3 regions of the Vreelandella aquamarina genome follow, and region 3 is predicted to be linked to each of the others. Evidence: predicted binding sites of a transcription regulator. Region 3 holds the regulator's gene; each other region holds the start of a gene.
What was found. The regulator sigma-54, encoded in region 3, starts transcription at its own class of promoters, with help from an activator protein. The targets are predictions, from matches to a motif close to TGGCACNNNNNTTGCTNT.

Region 1 (6,229 bases), 380 kb from region 3:
GAACATTTGCATCTGCGCTTGCTCAGCGGTTTGCGCCTGATTCATATACAGCGCCGTACTGACTGCATTGCTTGCAGCTACATCCATACTGCACCTCAGTCTATTGAATGACACTCTTAGCGTAGCAAACCCACACCACTGGGGCCACGTTTGTCGCTTGTCATTGTGTTACGAAATGAGACAAGCCGTTTAAAATCGATCTGCACGGAACGGCGTCATGTCGATGGCGGTTGGCTTCTGTTCCATCATGTCGGCAAGCAGCTGACCGGTCGCAGGGCCTAGTGTAAAGCCCTGGTGACCGTGGCCGAACGCGAGCCAGAGGCCGGGATGACGCGGCGCTGGGCCAATCACCGGCTTCATGTCTGGCAAACACGGGCGTGCGCCTTTCCAGGCGGCACTGTCCTTGCGCTCACCTAATGGAAAAATCGTCCGCGCAACGTTTTCAGCGGCACCCAGCTGCTCTTCATCGGCCGGCGATTCTAAGCGATCCAATTCAGCCCCGGTGGTCAGCCGTACGCCTGCATTCATGGGTGCCAGCAAATAGCCAATCTCGGCATCCATCAGCCAATAATTCAATGTCGCCCCTGGCTGGGTCGCGTAGTGCATGTGATAGCCGCGCTTCACAAACGTCGGGAAGTGATAACCCAGCGGCTTCATCCATTGCCCCGCCCAAGGCCCGAGCGCCATGACCACTTCATCGGCTTCGAACGTCGATTCCTGGGTCGTCACGCGCCAGCGCTCATCGATTTGAGTGACGCCCGTAATATCCGCCTGCACTAAGTTTCCGCCCATGGCCTCAAAAGAGGCGGCATAGGCGGCCACCAATCCACCCGGATCGGCGACCGTCCATGGGTCGAGCCAATGAATAGCACCAATGATCTTATCGCCCAGTTGGGGCTCCTTTTCACTCAACGCAGCGCGATCGAGCACGCTGAATTCGACGCCATAAAGCTCGCGCGCTTCCTCGGCCTCCTTGACGCGTTTGGCAAGCTTATCCTGGGTACGATAGATCTCCAGCCAACCCTCTTTGCGCACCAAATGCTCTGCCCCCGATGCTTCGATCATGGGTCCATGCGCCTCTAAACAGAGCTGAATCAACGAGGCGTACTCAGGCACGATTTTTTTATACAGCCGTGATGAGGAGTGGTGCCAATAGCTCAATAGCGGTGACGCCGCATTGACCATTCCAGCGGGACGATAACGGATATCGACACGGCGGTTTGGCAGTACGCTCAAGATAGTCTTCATATCACGAGGAAAGGGGTAAGGCCTCACCGCTTCACGCTGAATGATACCGGCGTTGCCAAACGAGGTTTCTCGTCCAGGCTGACGACGGTCCACCAGCGTTACTTGATAGCCACGTTTTTGTAGCTGCCAAGCAACACTGACACCCACCATACCTGCCCCCAACACCACCGTTTGACGCGCCATTTTGATGCACTCCTATCGCTCTAAAAATCAATTCGCCTCATGCCGCCAGCAGCACGGATAACGTATTGAAAAATATCACCAATCAAAGCGCTTTTGCATAGTCACAAACACTGTTTTAACTCATTTTTTTAGTTTTTTATCTCGCATAAAGCGTAATAAAGGATGACTTTGCTAGCCACGGCATAACATTTGCTTAATGATCATTAGGCCCGTTTTGTTAGATCCAACGTTTCGCTGCGCAGCAGGCCGAACGCTGCATTTACAGGCAGCATCTCGCGATTCCCTGCACCAATTAAGTGCCTGCATTGCACCCAATCAACACAAGGAACACACCCATGATCGATAGCTTTGACACCACTCTGATCGACACGCTTTGGGTGCTTTGGGCGGCCGCGTTGGTATTCGTGATGCAAGCCGGGTTTCTCTGCCTGGAGGCAGGCACCACACGAACGAAAAACGCCATCAACGTCGCTATGAAAAACCTAGCGGATTTTGCCATTGCCGTCAGCGTTTTCTGGCTAGCCGGCTTTGGCATGATGTTTGGCGCCTCTCAAGCGGGATGGTTGGGCAGCTCGCTGTTTGGTTGGCAGCTCGAATCGACCGACACCTGGCTAATGACCGTTTTCATCTTCCAAGCGATGTTTTGTGCCACCGCCGCGACCATCGTGGCCGGCGCCGTCGCTGAACGAATGCCGTTCCTCGGCTATTTATGGACCGCGTTTTGGATTGCGCTCTTGATTTACCCCGTTTTTGGCCACTGGGCCTGGGGCGGCTTGTTAGGAGGCGCGCCGGGATGGCTGGCGTCGCTTGGATTCATCGATTTTGCCGGTGCGACCGTGGTTCACAGCGTTGGCGGCTGGGTGGCACTCGCGGCGGTACTGGTCATCGGCCCCCGCCGGGGACGTTTTCAAGTCGATAAGCCACCCACTGCATTTCCAGCAGGTAATTTGCCACTGGCAATGCTTGGGGCGCTGTTCATGGTACTTGGCTGGTTTGGCTTCAATGGTGGAAGCACGCTCGCTCTGGATGGCTCGGTGCCTGGAATTATTGCCAATACCGTGCTGGGCGCCGTGGGGGGCATTTTATCGGCCATGCTAGTGGGCTGGCGGGTTCGGCGCTATGCCGATGTGATGTACGCTATCAATGGCGCCATTGCTGGCTTGGTGGCAGTCACGGCAGGTGCCCATGTGCTCTCATTGACCACGGCATTTCTCATGGGCGGCGTGAGCGGTGTGCTCATGGTGCTGGCCAACGAATGGCTGTTGAAGAAGCAGATCGATGACGCGGTGGGCGCGATTCCTGCGCATTTGGTCAGCGGCATCTGGGGCACGCTTGCCCTACCATGGCTGGCTGACCTCTCTCTCCTCGATCACCCCCTCGGTCGCGCCGATCAGTTCGGTATTCAGCTATTGGGTGTGGCGGCCTGCGGTGTGTGGAGTTTTGGGATTGCATGGCTGCTGTTTAGCATCACTCGCCGCTTCCTGCCTTTGCGTGTCTCGAAAAACGCGGAAAAAATGGGGCTCAACCTTGCAGAGCATGGCGCCAAAAACGAGCTGCATCAGCTGCTCGAGCACATGCGTCAACATGAACGGCAGGGGGACATGCACCAGCGCATCGAGGCAGACCCGTTCACCGAGGTAGGTGAAATCGCCGCTAGTTATAATCGCGTCTCGGCAGCGCTGGAACGTGCAGTCGGACACACCCAGGTCATGCTGCGTAACCTTCGTGATGGCGTCGTTACCTGGCAAGCCGACGGCACGCTGACGGGACTGAACCCAGGCGCAGAAGCACTGTTTGGCGTGGAGGCGAAGCAGTGGGTCGGGCGTCCTGTCAACACGCTACTGCCCAATAAGCTGCTCACGCCTGGCGCAAAGCATGAAATCAAACTGCGTCTGCATGACCAGCAAGTCCGCTATTTAGAGATCCAAGTAAGTGAAGGCGCTGCGGGCTCTGTTTCTGAGTGCTCGGGCATGGTCCGGGACATCACCGAGCGTAAACAGCTTCAAGAACAGTTGAACCGGGAGCGAGATTTGGCACGCACCACGCTAGCGTCTATAGGCGATGGTGTCATCACGTGCGATGCCAGCGGCAGTGTGACTTTTCTTAATGCCGAGGCAGAACGGCTCACGGGGTGGACACTTGCTGACGCCACCAACAAACCGATTCAGACAATCTACTCACTTCGTGATGAGCTAAGCGACGAGCCCATCAGCAATCCGGCGCGGCAGGTACTCACCCAGCATCGGGCCGTGCACTTCAGTGAACACTGCCAGCTGCTGCACCGCAACGGCAAACGTTTTCCCATACAGCATAGCGCCGCGCCCATTCGTTCTCGAGGCGGCATCACGCTGGGCGCAGTAGTGGTGTTTCAAGACGTCAGTGTGACACGGCAACTCTCGGAGCAGCTCAATTATCAAGCAACCCACGACAACCTCACGGGGCTAATGAACCGGCGAGCCTTTGAGGCACTGCTGACCAAATTGCTCGCCCAGGAAGAGGAGTACCATCATGTGCTCTGCTACTTGGACCTGGACCAATTCAAGATCGTCAACGACACCTGCGGCCATTTGGCAGGCGATGAACTACTTCGTCAGGTCTCCATGAAGCTGAAAGCCCACGTGCGCCACAGTGATACCGTGGCTCGATTGGGCGGGGATGAATTTGCCCTGGTGTTGCCCCACTGCCCACTGGACAAAGCCAAGATCATTGGTGAGGCGGTTCGCCGAGATATCGAGCACTTTCGCTTTGCATGGCAAGGACATACCTTCGGTATTGGCGTGAGCATCGGCTTGGTCACGATCACCTCGGAAAATCCCATGCGCTTGTCGGACACGCTGCACGCAGCAGACGCCGCCTGCTATACCGCCAAAGAGGCGGGCCGAAACCGCCTTCACTGCTATCAACCCGACGACCATGCACTATTAGAGCGCCATGGCGAACTGCAGTGGGTTCAACGTCTGCAAAATGCCCTGGATAACGACACGTTTCGGCTATTCGCACAACCCATCAGCGCGGTATGCGGCCAAGGCCCAGGTTATCGAGAGATTCTGCTACGCCTGGAGGAAAGCGGTACTCTCATTGCTCCCGGCAGTTTCCTGCCGGCGGCAGAGCGCTACCATTTCATGCCGCGTATCGATCGCTGGGTGATTCGCAATACGCTTGCCTGGCTCGGCGATCGTCATCGCTGCGCAGATGGCCAAAGCGTGGGCCACTGGGGAATCAACGTATCGGGAGACTCTCTATCGGACAGCGATTTTTGCCAAGAGCTGATTCAGCAAGTGCGCCGGGCCAATCTTCCTGAAGGCACGCTGTGTTTTGAGATCACCGAAAGCGCTGCGATTGCGCAGCTCTCGAAAGTAAGCGAATTAATTCAGTCACTGAAATCGTTGGGCTGCCGTTTTGCCCTCGATGACTTCGGCACCGGGCTATCATCGTTTAGCTACTTGAAGCAGCTTTCCGTCGACTATCTCAAAATCGATGGCAACTTCATTCGTAACATTCACCATGATCCCATCGACCGCGCGATGGTAGAAGCGATTCATGCCGTCGGCAAAGCCCTGCATATCGATACGGTCGCCGAATACGTCGAGAATCCATCGACGTTAGACATGTTGCATTCGCTGGGGATCGATTATGCGCAGGGATACTTATTGGGAAAACCAGAGCCCATCACCGCTGCCGCCAATGGACGTATTAAAGTCATGCCGCGATAAGAAAACGGGGTAAGAGATAATAAGAAAATAAAACAACTTAGGGAGGGATTAAACAAAAAAAGAATAAAAGAAAAGTCAGGTTAATGGGGTGGATGATGGGGATCGAACCCACGACCACCGGAGCCACAATCCGGGGCTCTACCACTGAGCTACATCCACCACAACCTGTAAACCGTTCGCTAATTGCCAATGGGGTGGATGATGGGGATCGAACCCACGACCACCGGAGCCACAATCCGGGGCTCTACCACTGAGCTACATCCACCACTGACAAAAGCAAGCTTGAAAATATCCAACTGGAAACAAACACAGAGAAGTATTTGATTGGCACGCCCAGCAGGACTCGAACCCGCAACCTACGGCTTAGAAGGCCGTTGCTCTATCCGGTTGAGCTATGGGCGCACATGATGTATCCAGAGAATACGGATGAGCACTTGACCACAACCAAAGTTTGGAGAAGCAGATTAACACCTTCCGTGCTAGGTACATGGTCGGGATGGAGGGATTCGAACCCCCGACATCCTGCTCCCAAAGCAGGCGCGCTACCAGACTGCGCTACATCCCGATTACTTACCTTAGACGTTGCTGCGTGTCCCGTCTCAAGCGAGGCATATATTACTATTTCTAATTTTAAAGTCAACACTTAAAGTGATTGATTCGATAGGCGCTTTGCCTTGTCGCCCTACCATGCGAAAATTACTCCCACTTTAAAGCGCGTCCTGTGACTGCGCGTGTCGTTTGCTTCGCTTTCCAACCTCATAGGGATTTCACTACATGACCGCCCAACTCATCGATGGTAAAGCCATCGCCGCTAATGTCCGTCAACGCGTGGCCGAGAAAATTGCGGCACGCCAGCAAACCGGCGCTCGCGCCCCCGGACTAGCCGTTGTTGTGGTCGGTGAAGACCCCGCCTCACATGTGTATGTCAACAACAAGCATCGTGCTTGCGAACAGGCGGGTATCCTCTCTTTTCAACACGCTCTTCCTGCCGATACGACGCAAGAGGCATTAGAAGCGCTGGTTGATCAGCTCAATGCAGACGCCACGGTAGATGGCATTCTGGTACAGCTCCCCTTGCCAGACCA
Region 2 (6,229 bases), 210 kb from region 3:
ATTGCCGGTGCCTGGGACCCAACGCTGATATTTGTACTGGGGGCCGCAGTAGGCACGACCTTTGTGGGCTATCGGTTAGTCTTTGCCCGCGGTACGCCACTTTTTAGCACCCAATTTCAACTGCCGACCAAGCAAGAGCTAGATGCCAAACTGTTAGGCGGCGCGGCGCTGTTTGGAGTGGGGTGGGGCCTCTCAGGTTACTGCCCTGGGCCTGCGATTGCCTCTATCGGTGGGCTAACGCTGCCACTGCTGGCGCTACTGGCAGCGATGGTATTGGGTTGGTTTATCGCTCAGCGACTCTCCCGATAGTTGATCAGCGTTGCGGATAGCACTCGGCCGGGCTCAGTGGAGCATCGTCATTCAGCAACTAAAGTTAGTGCAGGGATGTCGGCATGCCACGAATCGAACAAGGCGCTGATGCCTCAGGAGTAGCAAATAACACGAAAGGGCGGCTATGAGGCCGCCCTTTCGTTGAACGCTAAGAACTGATCGAGCATTAAGGTGCTTCGCTACCCATCATCTCGATAAGGCGCTCTTGGCTGGGTAAGCCTTGGATACGGTCGATACGCACCGTGCCGCCTTCCGTCTCACGCTGGAAAGCGCTGGTGGGCGTGGCATAGAGACCCAGCTCTTCAAAAAGTTGATTGTTGGCGTAGACCTGCTCTTCGATATCCCGTGGCTGCGCGCTGGGGGCGAACTCATCGCCTTCACTGTGGCGGTGCAAGGCGGCGGAAGGGTCGTCTGCACCGAGTAGCGTAGCGGCTAAAGCAGGGCTATTGGGGGCGAGAATACCGACCATGATATGGCGAAACTGGACCTCACCCGCCTCTACCCAGGGGCGCGTTTGTTGCCACAGCTGACGGCAGTAAGGGCAGTTGGCGTCGGTGAAGGTATAGATGACGCGTGGGGCGTCTGGGTCGCCATCTTGAATCCAGTGGCTCTCTTCGAGCAGTGCCCAGGTATCGGCTTCCAGTGGCGCACGTACGTGCTCATCGAGCTGAGCCTCAGTCAGGTCGCTGCCTTCACTATCGACCAGCGTACCAATAATCGCGTGTTCTCCATCAGGCGTGAGATAAATCGCCATATCCTGGCCTTGTACGCTGGCCCCGAAGCCGCGCATTCCACCCGGCGCTTCAAATTCGCCATGAACCGTCAATCCTTGGTTGGCGAGCGCCTGCACGGGGGCGGGTAGCTCATCGGCGTGGCTGGTGACGGTGCCACAGGTTACGGCGGCCAGTAGGCTGAAACGACAGAAACGCTTTAACGAAACGCATGACATTGCATCATCCTTTTTGCAAAACGAAACGGGGCACTATGCCCCGTCAGGTGATCGGCTACCAGTATCGCAGGTGATGACGAGGTCAGAACGACGTTCGTGCACGGCTGAGGCGTTTTGTCGCAGGTCTTACGCATCGGCCACCAGCCAGCGGACGGCATAGGGCGGCAGTGTTTCCTCGTGGTGAGCGGTCAGCGTGTCTAGCGGCTGCCAGTGGTGCTGAGTGAGCGCTTGGTTCAGAGCATCGCCTGCGTGGGCGAGGTCAACCTTGCCATCGGTGACGTTGTACAAGGCGAGCAAGCGCCGGCCGCTAGCGAGCGGGCCGCGCTCGATCGCCAGCAGTTCAGGGGGCGTTTCTATCACGCGCTGCGGTGCGTTGGGGTGAAAGCAGGGCTCTTGACGGCGCCGTGTTAGCAGCCGATGCAGGGCGTGGAACACGTCGTGGGTCGGGGTGGAAGGGCTCTCTAATAGCAGAGCTAGCTCATCGAGCTGCCAGCGACGACGGTTGATCGAGCGTAAGCGGCCGCTGCGTTCCACGCCTTCGACATCGTTCAGCGTGCCGGTAAGCGTATGGATATAGAGCGCGGGTATTCCTTGCAGGCTGAGCATGATCGCTTGGCTACATAGAAAGCGCGCAATTTGCCACGGGTCTGGCCCGCGGCGGGTGCCGCGCATGGCTTCAAACCAGGTAATGTTGATCTCGTAGGGCGTGTCGCTACCGTCAGGGTTGCTGCGCATACTGACAAACCCACCAAAGCGGTGCATCAGCTCCAGCAGCGCGTCGCGCTCATGGTCGGGCAGCAGGCCTTCTAGCGGTCGTACGCCGATACCGTCGTGGCTGGCGGTGAAATTTAGGTAGGTGCACTGCTTCGGTAGTACTGGCAGGCTGTTCAGCCACGTTTGCAGCGTCGTCGCTTCGCCGCGAGTCAAGGTGTGCAGTAGCAGCGGGGGCAAGGCGAACTGGTACACCATGTGGGCTTCATCGGGCGCGCCTTCCGCTAATCGCTCCAAGCCAAAGTAGCTGATGTTTTCGGCATGGGGCACGTTGGTTTCGGTGATCAGCAGCGTACCGGGGGCTATTTCATCCACGATGGCGCGAAGTAAGCGCACCACCGTATGGGTTTCGGGCAGGTGAAGGCAGGAGGTGCCCAGGCGCTTCCACAAAAATGCCACCGCGTCCAAGCGAATAATGCGCACTCCTTGCTGTAGGTAGAACAGCAAAATACCCACGAACTCGAGCAACACATCCGGGTTTTCGAAGTTGAGATCTATTTGGTCTTCCGAGAAAGTCGCCCACACGTGGCGCGTCCCCCGGCGCGTAGAGATCGGCACTAGGAGTGGGCTACTGCGTGGTCGGGTGACCTGGGAAACATCGGTATCCGGATCGACTTCAATAAAGTAGTCGCGACCGGGCAGGCTGCCGGTCAGGTAATCGACGAACCAGAGCGACTCCCGCGAGACATGATTGAGCACTAAATCGGCCATCAAATCATAGTGACTGGCCAAGTTTTGAATATGCGCCCACTCGCCCAGCTCGCTATTGACCTCGCGGTAGTGAATCACCGAAAAACCATCGTCACTGCTCCAGGGGAAAAAGGGCAGCACGTGGACCCCGCTGATGGCATCCCCCAGGTAGCGCTGCAGAAAGGTATCCAGCACCGCTAACAGCGGCGTTCCCTCCTCCACAATGGAGTCGCCGTAACAGATGACCCACTGATCTTGTTCGCTCCATGTTGGTGCATCGTGAGGCGTCTCGCTCGTCGTTAGGGCGGTCGTCGACATCGCGCGAAAATGCGCAAGGTGCTGTCCTATTCGCCGCTGAACCTCCCCGGCGCGCGGGCCATATAGATGGGTGAGGTAGCGGTGAACGGTCTGTTCGAAAGCGGTCATAGCGGGCGTCCTATCAATCAACTTCGACAAACGCTGCAGCTTGTGTGCCAAATCGTTACAATACGATGAGATACGCGTCGTATAACACCGCTATGCCATCAGGTCGTGGCTGACGCTGCCGCCGACCCGTTGGCGATAAAACAGTTTATAAAATGGCGAAGCGCGCTAGGGCCGACGCCTTGATGCTGCTCGTTCGCCCAGGCTGACACGCTGCACGCACTGGTTCTAGTGCGTACTGATAATAGGTTGACTGCCATGCATTGCCCTTTTTGTGGTGCAAACGATACGAGAGTGACAGATTCCAGGCTGGTGGCAGAGGGGGACCAGGTGCGCCGTCGTCGCCAGTGCGCCAACTGTCATGAACGCTTTACGACTTACGAAACCGCCGAGCTGATTATGCCGCGGGTGGTGAAATCCGACGGCTCTCGTGAAAGCTTCAATGAAGCGAAGTTACGCGACGGCATGCTGCGCGCGCTGGAAAAGCGTCCGGTCAGCGCCGAAGCCATCGAGGCCTCGGTCGAGCGTATACGGCAAACGCTGCGCGCCCGCGGCGACCGTGAAGTGAACGCCCGCGAGATCGGTGAGGCCGTGATGAAAGCGCTTCGTAGTCTCGATCAAGTTGCCTACATTCGCTTTGCCTCGGTATACCGCAAGTTTCAGGATCTCGACGAATTCCGCGCTGAAATCGATCGGCTCTCCCAGGAGCCCTCCGATGAGTCGGCCGGACAGGGTTCATCGAACGGAGCATCATGATGGGTGAGTTCTCCACCGCCGACCATCGCTATATGGCCCGCGCGATTCAATTGGCCAAGCGGGGGGTGTATACCACCGACCCCAATCCGAGAGTGGGGTGCGTGATCGTGTCCTTCGCGGACAGCGAAGAGGGCCATATCGTGGGGGAGGGGTACCATGTGCGTGCCGGAGAACCCCACGCAGAAATCCATGCGCTGCAGGCAGCGGGCAGCGAGGCTCGAGGCGCTACCGCCTATGTCACGCTCGAGCCCTGCTCTCATACCGGACGGACCGGCCCCTGCGCCGTGGCACTGGCCGATGCCGGTGTTGCCCGTGTCGTCGTGGCGATGCGGGACCCGAACCCTCGGGTTAGTGGGGGTGGCATCGCCCATTTAGAGGCGGCGGGCATCCAGGTGCAGGTGGGGCTGCTCGAGACCGACGCCAAGGCGCTCAACCCAGGGTTCATCTCCCGGATGGAGCGCGGCCGTCCCTACGTGCGGTTGAAAATGGCCATGAGTCTGGATGGTCGTACCGCGATGGGGTCAGGTGAGTCGCAGTGGATCACCGGGCCCCAGGCGCGCACGCAGGTGCAGCGTCTGCGTGCCCGGTCAAGCGCCATACTGAGCGGCGTGGAGTCTCTGATCATGGATGACTCCCGCCTCACCCTCAGGGCCGACCAGTTAGCGCTGGACAACGCCGATGACATCGTCCAGCGCCAACCGCTACGGGTGATCCTCGATTCGCGCCTTCGTCTTCCACTAGCGGCTGCCTGCCTACGCGAGCCGGGGCGCACGCTCATCATCACGACGGATCAACACAGCGAAGAGAAACGGCGTAAACTGGCAGAAGCCGGGGCCGAGATTCAGGTAGTACCTGCCGAAAACGGACGTATTGCGCTGGCTGACATGCTGCGCTGGCTAGCGGATAATGAGCAGGTTAACGAACTGTTGGTGGAAACGGGTGCCACGCTGGCGGGCGCACTGCTAGAGGCGGATTTGATCGATGAGCTGCAGCTTTTTGTCGCGCCCACGCTGTTGGGCGGCGAGGCCAGGCCGCTATTTGCTCTGCCGGGGATTACCCAGATGGCCGATCAGAAACGTTTGGCGGTGACGGCATCGCGAACCGTTGGGAGCGACTGGTGGATCATTGCCACCCCGCAGGCTGACTAGCGCAAGCCGTCATTGCAAGGTACCCTGACGCCCGAATTCGCATACGATGCGAGCCTATTTTTTGGAGATTCCATGGCGCACTCCTCTTCAGAGGGTTTATCCCCCATCGCTGAGCTGGTAGATGACATTCGCCAGGGCAAAATGGTGATTCTCATGGACGATGAGGATCGCGAGAACGAAGGTGATATCATCATGGCCGCCGAAATGGTAAAGCCTGAGCATATCAACTTCATGGCGCGGTATGCCTGCGGTCTAATTTGTATGCCGATGACCCGCGAGCGCTGCGAGCAGCTCAACCTGCCGCTGATGGTGCGGGACAATGGCTCCGGTTTTGGTACCAAGTTCACGCTCTCCATCGAGGCGACCGAAGGGGTCACCACCGGTATTTCCGCTGCCGATCGTGCTCGGACGGTGCAAGCCGCCGTTGCTCCGAATGCCAAGCCTTCGGACATCGTTCAGCCGGGCCACATTTTCCCGCTGATGGCCGAGCCAGGCGGCGTACTGCGCCGCGCAGGGCATACCGAAGCCGCCTGCGATCTGGCAGCGCTGGCGGGTTTGGACCCCAGCGGCGTCATTTGCGAGATCATGAACGATGATGGCAGTATGGCCCGCCGCCCGGAGCTGGAGGCCTTTGCCAAGGCGCACGGTATCAAGATGGGCACCATTGCCGATTTGATCCACTACCGTATCGTGAATGAGCAGACGGTGGATCATGTCGAAACGACTCAAGTCACCACCGTGCATGGCGAACTAGCGCTTCACGTCTTCCGTGATCGTATCCAGGGCGCTCACCATCTGGCCCTCGTGAAGGGGCAGCCAACGCCCGAGCAGGCGACCACCGTTCGCGTGCATTTGGCCGATACGCTGCGCGATGTAATGGGGTTGATGAAAGGCGAGCAGTGCCGTTGGGACGCGCATCGTGCCATTGATCAAATTGCCCAAGCGTCTGCAGGCGTGTTCGTTTTGATCGACGACGGACGGCCGAATCAAGATTTGAAAGACCAGCTAGATATCTATCTGGATCGCGTGCGTCAGCCGCGCACCAGCGATTCCGATGGCTCTGGCAATTATTTAACGATTGGTACGGGTTCGCAGATTCTGCGCCATCTCGGCGTGGGTAAGATGCGGTTACTCAGCTCACCGTGGAAGTTCTCCGCGCTCT
Region 3 (6,229 bases):
GGCCGCGCGGGCATGGAGGCCGCGCTGGTTGGTAAGGGTTAACGTTCTTTCGGGCACTCTGGTTCCTTTTTGCCGAGTGGGTCTTTGAATAAAAAGGCTTAGGGCGTACGGGTGGTCGCGGTGGTGGGGCTTGGCGCCACGGGCTCTTCGCTCAGCGTGTACTGCAGCCCCAGTTCGCGATGTCTCAACTGCACTTCTCCGGTCTGCTTAACGAGCCGCTGGGCGAGCTGCTCCACCATGTAGACGGAGCGGTGCTGGCCGCCCGTGCAGCCGATAGCTACGGTCATGTAGCTACGTTGGCTGTTTTGGTAGGCCGGTAACCACTTCTCCAGCCAAGCCTGAATATCGCTGGCCATGGCTTCCACTACCGGGTAACCGCTCAAGAAAGCGACGATATTGGCATCGCGGCCAGTATATTGCCGAAGGGTAGGGTCCCAGTATGGGTTGGGCAGACAGCGTACGTCGAAGACCAAATCCGCATCCAGCGGAACGCCGCGTTTATAGCCGAAGGACTCAAAGGTGAGCGTGAGCTGATGCTGGCGCTGGTGGGCCACTTGATCGGTAATGCGGCGGCGCAAATCGTGGACGGAGAGCCGAGACGTATCGATCAATAAATCGGCGAGATCGCGTATTTCATGTAGCGTCTCCTCCTCTTTGTTGATCGCCTCTTCCAGCGTCATTTCGCTGTCGCGAGTGAGGGGGTGGCGACGACGAGTGGCGGAGTAGCGCTCCAGCAGAATGCGTGCGTCCGTGGTTAGATAGATCACCTGAAAACGAATGTCTCGCTGGCGTAGCTCTTCCAACAGCGCTGGCAGACGCTCCAGCGCGATGGGGAGGTTGCGCGCATCGATGCTAACGGCAATACGGGTGCGTTCGCCTTGAGCGCGTAGCTCATCGATCAGCGAGCCCAGCAGCATGGCAGGTAAGTTATCGATCGCATAATAGCCAAGATCCTCCAGCGCTTGTAAGGCGATAGATTTACCGGACCCCGAACGGCCGCTAATGATCACCAGTTGCATAGCGTCTCTCTTGGCGTATGAGCGTAGGAAATAAACAGTGATGGACGTGTGAGTATCTTACGCGGCCTGTTCGCGTATCTTGGCCGTCATCAGGGTCAATAACTCTTTTTGACTGCTGGCTTTGCGTAACTGTTGACGGGTATTCGCATCGTTCATGATCGTCGCGACTTGCCCAAGCAGAGCGAGATGCGTGTCGTCCGCCTCTTCGGGTACGAGCAACACGAACACTAGATCGACTGGGTCGCCATCGATGGCATCGAAATCGACCGGCTCGGCAAGTTTCAAAAAGCCAGCGATGGGCGAGCTACAGTGCGGGCTACGTGCGTGGGGGATGGCAACGCCGTTGCCAATTCCCGTGCTGCCGAGACGCTCGCGTCCAATCAGGCGGCTAAACACTTCTTGGCTATCGAGGCTGGGTGTGTTTTGGGCGATGAAGGTGCTGAAAAACTCCAGCACCCGTTTTTTGCTGCCCCCGGGCACGTCGTAGAGTACGCGCTCCGGGGGAGGATGGTTTCCAACGTCATTGAGTTAACGCACGCCTGCGCCCTGGGCGCGAGCTTGTGCTTTTTCCTTGTGTTTAACGAGTTGACGATCGATTTTGTCTGCGAGCGCATCGATAGCGGCATACATGTCGTTATCGAGGGCTTCGGCATGAAGGTCGGCACCGGCGGCATGCAGCGTACAGGCTGCCTGCTGGCGTTCCTTCTCGACAGATAAGGTCACTTGCACCGTGGTGATGTTGTCGTAGTGGCGTTCGACGCGTTCCAGCTTTTCGTTAACGTAGTCACGCAAGGCGTCAGTCAGTTCAACGTGATGACCAGTGATGTTTACTTGCATTGACGTGCTCCTTATCCATCGGGCTGTACTTCGATTGTAACCCTTTTTGCGCTATTGCAAAGCCCCTGCGTCGAGTTTGTCACGCTCTACCGTTTAACTAGCGTAAACGGCGGCGCTCACTGGACGAGGGAATACCCATCGACTCGCGATATTTCGCCACCGTACGCCGGGCAACGCTGATGCCTCCCTCCTCAAGGAGGGTCACCAGGCGACTATCGGAGAGCGGTTTACCCGACGGCTCCTCTTGTATCAGTTTTTTGATCCGTGCACGGATGGCGGTGCTGGAGTGGCTATCGCCGCCATCGTGGCCGCTGACTTGGCTCGAGAAGAAGTACTTCAACTCGAACACGCCTCGTGGCGTATGTATGAATTTCTGCGTCGTCACGCGGGAGATCGTGGACTCGTGCATCTCCACGGCCTCGGCGATGTCGGCCAGGATCAGCGGTTTCATGGCCTCTTCGCCGTGCTCTAGAAAGCCGATCTGGCGGGCGATGATTTCACGACCTACTCGCAGAAGCGTGTCATTACGGCTGGAAAGGCTTTTGATCAGCCAGCGAGCTTCTTGGAGGTGCTCTTTCAAGAACTGGTTGTCTTGGCTCTTGTCGGCACGTTTGATCAAACTGGCGTAATCGGGCTGGATACGCAGGCGCGGCAGCGCCTCCGGGTTGAGCTCTAAGTGCCAGCCCTCGTTGTCATGGCGCACGACCAAATCGGGCGTGATATAGCTGTCGTCGGTCACGCCGTAGGCGCTGCCTGGGCGTGGGTCAAGGCTGCGAATTAAACGGATGACGTCGTCCAACTGCTCGTCATCCAGGCTCAGGCGGCGCTTGAGTAGCCGTAAATCGTCTTTGCCCAAGGCTTCGAGAAACTGACGCACCAAGCGTTTTGCGGGCATCAGTAGCGGGGTGTCTTCAGGCAGCGCGGCCAGCTGAAGCATTAGGCACTCGCGCAGGTCACGGGCAAACACGCCGGTGGGCTCGAACTGTTGTAAGCGCAACAGGGTGTTTTCTACTTCACGCTGGCTCAGGCTGTCGTGGCCTTGCGCCTTGAGGCCTTCGCGGATGTCGTTGAGCGGTTGAGTGAGATAGCCGTTGGCATCCAGTGCATCGATCAGGCTTTCGGCAATGGCATAGTCGCGGGGAGAGAAGTCGGTCATGGCCAATTGCCATAACAGATGGCCATGAAGGCTTTGGCCTGCGGCTTGGCGCTCGAAGTCGGGTCCTTCGCTGCTACCGCCCAAGCTACCCATGTCTTGGTAGGTGTCCGACCAGTCGCTGTCTACGGAGAGTTCGTTGGGAATGCTGTCCGACCACTCGGCCTCTTGAGGCTCGCTAACAGCCTGTTCGCCAAACTCATCCTCTTGTTCGAGCATGGGGTTAGCGTCCAGCGCTTGCTGAATTTCTTGACGGAGGTCCAGCGTGGAGAGCTGTAGCAGGGCAATGGCCTGCTGCAGCTGAGGTGTCATGGTCAGCTGTGTGCCGATACGCAATTGGAGAGAAGCTTTCATGACCATCTGAGAACCACTCGTTAATCAGAAAGCTCCACCCTAGAGCGAGTTATGGCTCTGTGCAAGTGCAATAAGCATGCCACTAAAAGAAAAGTTTGGTCAGTCCAGTGTTTAGAGGCGGAAGTCTGCGCCTAGATAGACATCACGAACCTTCTGGTTATTGAGAATCTCCTGGGCGTTTCCACTGGCGATGATATGGCCGTCGCCAACGATGTAGGCAATGTCACAAATATCCAGGGTTTCGCGCACGTTATGGTCAGTGATCAAGACGCCGATGTGGCGTTTTTTCAGTGCGCGGATGATGGTTTTGATTTCACCCACTGAAATAGGGTCGACCCCGGCAAACGGCTCGTCGAGCAGAATGAATGCGGGCTCGGTAGCGAGTGAGCGAGCGATCTCCACTCGGCGGCGCTCGCCCCCTGAGAGGCTCATGCCCAGGTTGTCGCGAATGTGGGTAATATGGAAATCTTCGAGCAGTGACTCGAGGCGTGCTTCCCGAGCGCTGCGGTCCAGCGCTTTGCGCGTCTCGAGAATCGCCATGATGTTATCGGCCACCGAGAGCTTGCGGAAAATGGAGGCTTCCTGGGGAAGGTAGCCAATCCCGGCCATGGCGCGCTCATGCATGGGCGCATGAGTCAGGTCGACGTCGTCGATACCGACGCTACCGGCATCGGATTTGACCAGTCCAACGATCATGTAAAACGACGTGGTTTTACCCGCCCCGTTGGGCCCCAGCAGGCCGACGACGCTACCCTGAGCGATTTCCAGGTTGATATCTTTCACGACCCGACGGCGTTTGTAGCTCTTCGCTAGGTGATGGGCGTAGAGCGTTTTGACAGGTGCGGAATCTGCAGAGGTTGATGCTGCCACGTGGCCGCTCCCTATTGTTCGGGCTGAAGAGTCATGCGAATGCGCTGGTTGTCGCTACCGCTCACGTCGGAGCGTGCTTGCACCACTTCCTGGTCGATGAAGTACTCCAAACGCCCCCCTTGGAAACGGTCGCCTTGCTGGGTCAGTTCGGCTTGGTCGATCAGCTCGACACGGCGTTCGGCGACATGGTAAACGATACGACGCGCCCAGCCCTCCATGGGGGTTTCTTGATCTTCGAGCTGATTGCGCAGGTAGGCGCGCTCACCCGTGGCAATAGCACGTGACAGCTCGCCTGCGTCGTTGCGCTGAATTTCGACGCGTTCGCCGCGCAGTTGCATCTCGCCCTGGCGAATGTCCACGTTGCCTGAGTAAACAGCGGTGCCAGCGCGCTGGTCGAGGTCCAGGCGGTCGGCTTCGACCTCGATGGGGGCTTGGCTTTGTGCCATGGCCGCCGTGGCGAGGGGTAGGGTTAACGCAAAGAGTGCAGTGCGGAGAGAGGCGTTCATCGCGACTCCTCAGGGTTACGAGTGGCAGGCGGGTGGACGCCGCGCACGTTATTGGTCAGGCGGACTTGGCTGTCATCGAGCCAAACGTCCATGCGGGAGGCTTCCATGCGCTGCGGCGGCTGCTGCAACAGCACGGGCGTATCGCTCCAGGCATGGCGCGTCACGCCATCGTAGTTTAATTGCTGCGTGTCGAGCTGCCAGCCCTCTTCGGGAGCCAGTAGCCGGGCAGACCCTCTTAGCGTCAGGGCCTGGGAATCGGTATTCAAGGTGCCGGTGTCTGCCGTGGCCAGCCACTCCCGCTGTTCGCTGTCGAACAGCGTCGCGCGCGGCGACATGACATCGGTCATGGCCGTTTGAGGCGTATGGACCAGTCGAGGCGTGACCAGCGACTGCTGGATAGCGCCTGTCTCGCCAAACAGGGTAATTTCGGCGTTCTCCAACACATGCCCAGGCTCCTGGGCACGGGCCTCCTGATCGATCTCACCCTCTTGCGGGCCGCGCGGGTCCAGCCAGACCAGCAGTCCGCCCAGGGCCACGACCATCGCCGTGATCCACACCCGTTTTCTGACTCTGAGACCCATCACGAGTGCCTGTGAAGATACGTGTCGAGCACGGCATCCCAGTGCCCTTGCGAAGTGAGCAGCGTATCGCAAATTTCACGTACCGCGCCGTGGCCGCCTAGCCGTTCCGTGATCCAATCGGCATGGGTGTGCATGTAATCAGGCGCATTGGGGACCGTGATGCCGACGCCGCAGCGCTTGATGGGAGCGAGGTCAGGCAGGTCATCACCGCAGTAGGCCACCTGCTCGAGGGTGATATCCAGTCGTTGGCAAAGCGCGCGAAGCGTCGTGAGCTTATCTTCGCAGCCTTGGTGAACGTGGCTAATGCCGAGCGCCGCCGCGCGCTGGCTGACCATGGGCGAATCGCGTCCGGTAATCAGTGCCACGTGAATGCCGACCCGCTTGAGCAGTTTCAAACCATGCCCGTCTTGGGTGTGAAACGCTTTGATTTCGATGCCGTCCGCCTGAAAGTAGAGGCGGCCATCCGTCAAGACGCCATCTACGTCTAGCGCGAGGAGTTTTACACGGCGAAGTCGGTCGAGTAGTGCATCGGGTAGGGCCATATAGCCTCCTTAACATCCATGGCGAAAAGCGTTATCACGCAGTTAAATCACACCGCTGGCTAGCAGATCGTGCATATGTAGCGCGCCGATGGGGCGCTGCTGCTCGTCGACGACAGCGAGCGCGGTTATCCGGCTATCTTCCATAATACGAACGGCCTCGGCAGCCAGTACGTCAGGGCCGATACGTTTGCCTGGGCGCGTCATGACATCGTCGACGCGCACGTCGCGCAGGTCATGAAATTGATCTAATGTGCGCCGAAGGTCGCCATCGGTATAGACGCCCGCCAAACGGCCTTCGCTGTCGATGACGCAAGTGAACCCCAGCCCTTGGCGCGTGATCTCCAATAGTGCATCGCGCAGCGGGCTT

Region 1: a site for sigma-54 is predicted at 1,610-1,627, ahead of amt (ammonium transporter). Genes of this name have one in related genera too.
Region 2: a site for sigma-54 is predicted at 3,199-3,216, ahead of CTT34_RS12460 (sugar phosphorylase). Genes of this name have one in related genera too.

What each region holds. Positions count from the first base shown of each region.
Region 1 is NZ_CP024621.1:1,997,727-2,003,955, forward strand. It holds gene CTT34_RS09600 (putative motility protein) at 1-87, opposite strand, end outside; gene CTT34_RS09605 (NAD(P)/FAD-dependent oxidoreductase) at 190-1,431, opposite strand; gene amt (ammonium transporter) at 1,767-5,144, shown strand; tRNA gene CTT34_RS09615 (tRNA-His) at 5,229-5,303, opposite strand; tRNA gene CTT34_RS09620 (tRNA-His) at 5,335-5,409, opposite strand; tRNA gene CTT34_RS09625 (tRNA-Arg) at 5,470-5,546, opposite strand; tRNA gene CTT34_RS09630 (tRNA-Pro) at 5,633-5,709, opposite strand; gene folD (bifunctional methylenetetrahydrofolate dehydrogenase/methenyltetrahydrofolate cyclohydrolase FolD) at 5,919-6,229, shown strand, end outside.
Region 2 is NZ_CP024621.1:2,590,831-2,597,059, reverse strand. It holds gene CTT34_RS12470 (DUF6691 family protein) at 1-309, shown strand, start outside; gene dsbG (thiol:disulfide interchange protein DsbG) at 497-1,279, opposite strand; gene CTT34_RS12460 (sugar phosphorylase) at 1,406-3,166, opposite strand; gene nrdR (transcriptional regulator NrdR) at 3,422-3,919, shown strand; gene ribD (bifunctional diaminohydroxyphosphoribosylaminopyrimidine deaminase/5-amino-6-(5-phosphoribosylamino)uracil reductase RibD) at 3,919-5,067, shown strand; gene ribBA (bifunctional 3,4-dihydroxy-2-butanone-4-phosphate synthase/GTP cyclohydrolase II) at 5,140-6,229, shown strand, end outside.
Region 3 is NZ_CP024621.1:2,377,661-2,383,889, reverse strand. It holds gene CTT34_RS11595 (HPr family phosphocarrier protein) at 1-57, opposite strand, end outside; gene rapZ (RNase adapter RapZ) at 99-1,019, opposite strand; partial or broken gene ptsN (PTS IIA-like nitrogen regulatory protein PtsN) at 1,077-1,543, opposite strand; gene hpf (ribosome hibernation-promoting factor, HPF/YfiA family) at 1,548-1,856, opposite strand; gene CTT34_RS11575 (RNA polymerase factor sigma-54) at 1,954-3,369, opposite strand; gene lptB (LPS export ABC transporter ATP-binding protein) at 3,475-4,233, opposite strand; gene lptA (lipopolysaccharide transport periplasmic protein LptA) at 4,245-4,739, opposite strand; gene lptC (LPS export ABC transporter periplasmic protein LptC) at 4,736-5,320, opposite strand; gene CTT34_RS11555 (KdsC family phosphatase) at 5,320-5,862, opposite strand; gene CTT34_RS11550 (KpsF/GutQ family sugar-phosphate isomerase) at 5,905-6,229, opposite strand, start outside.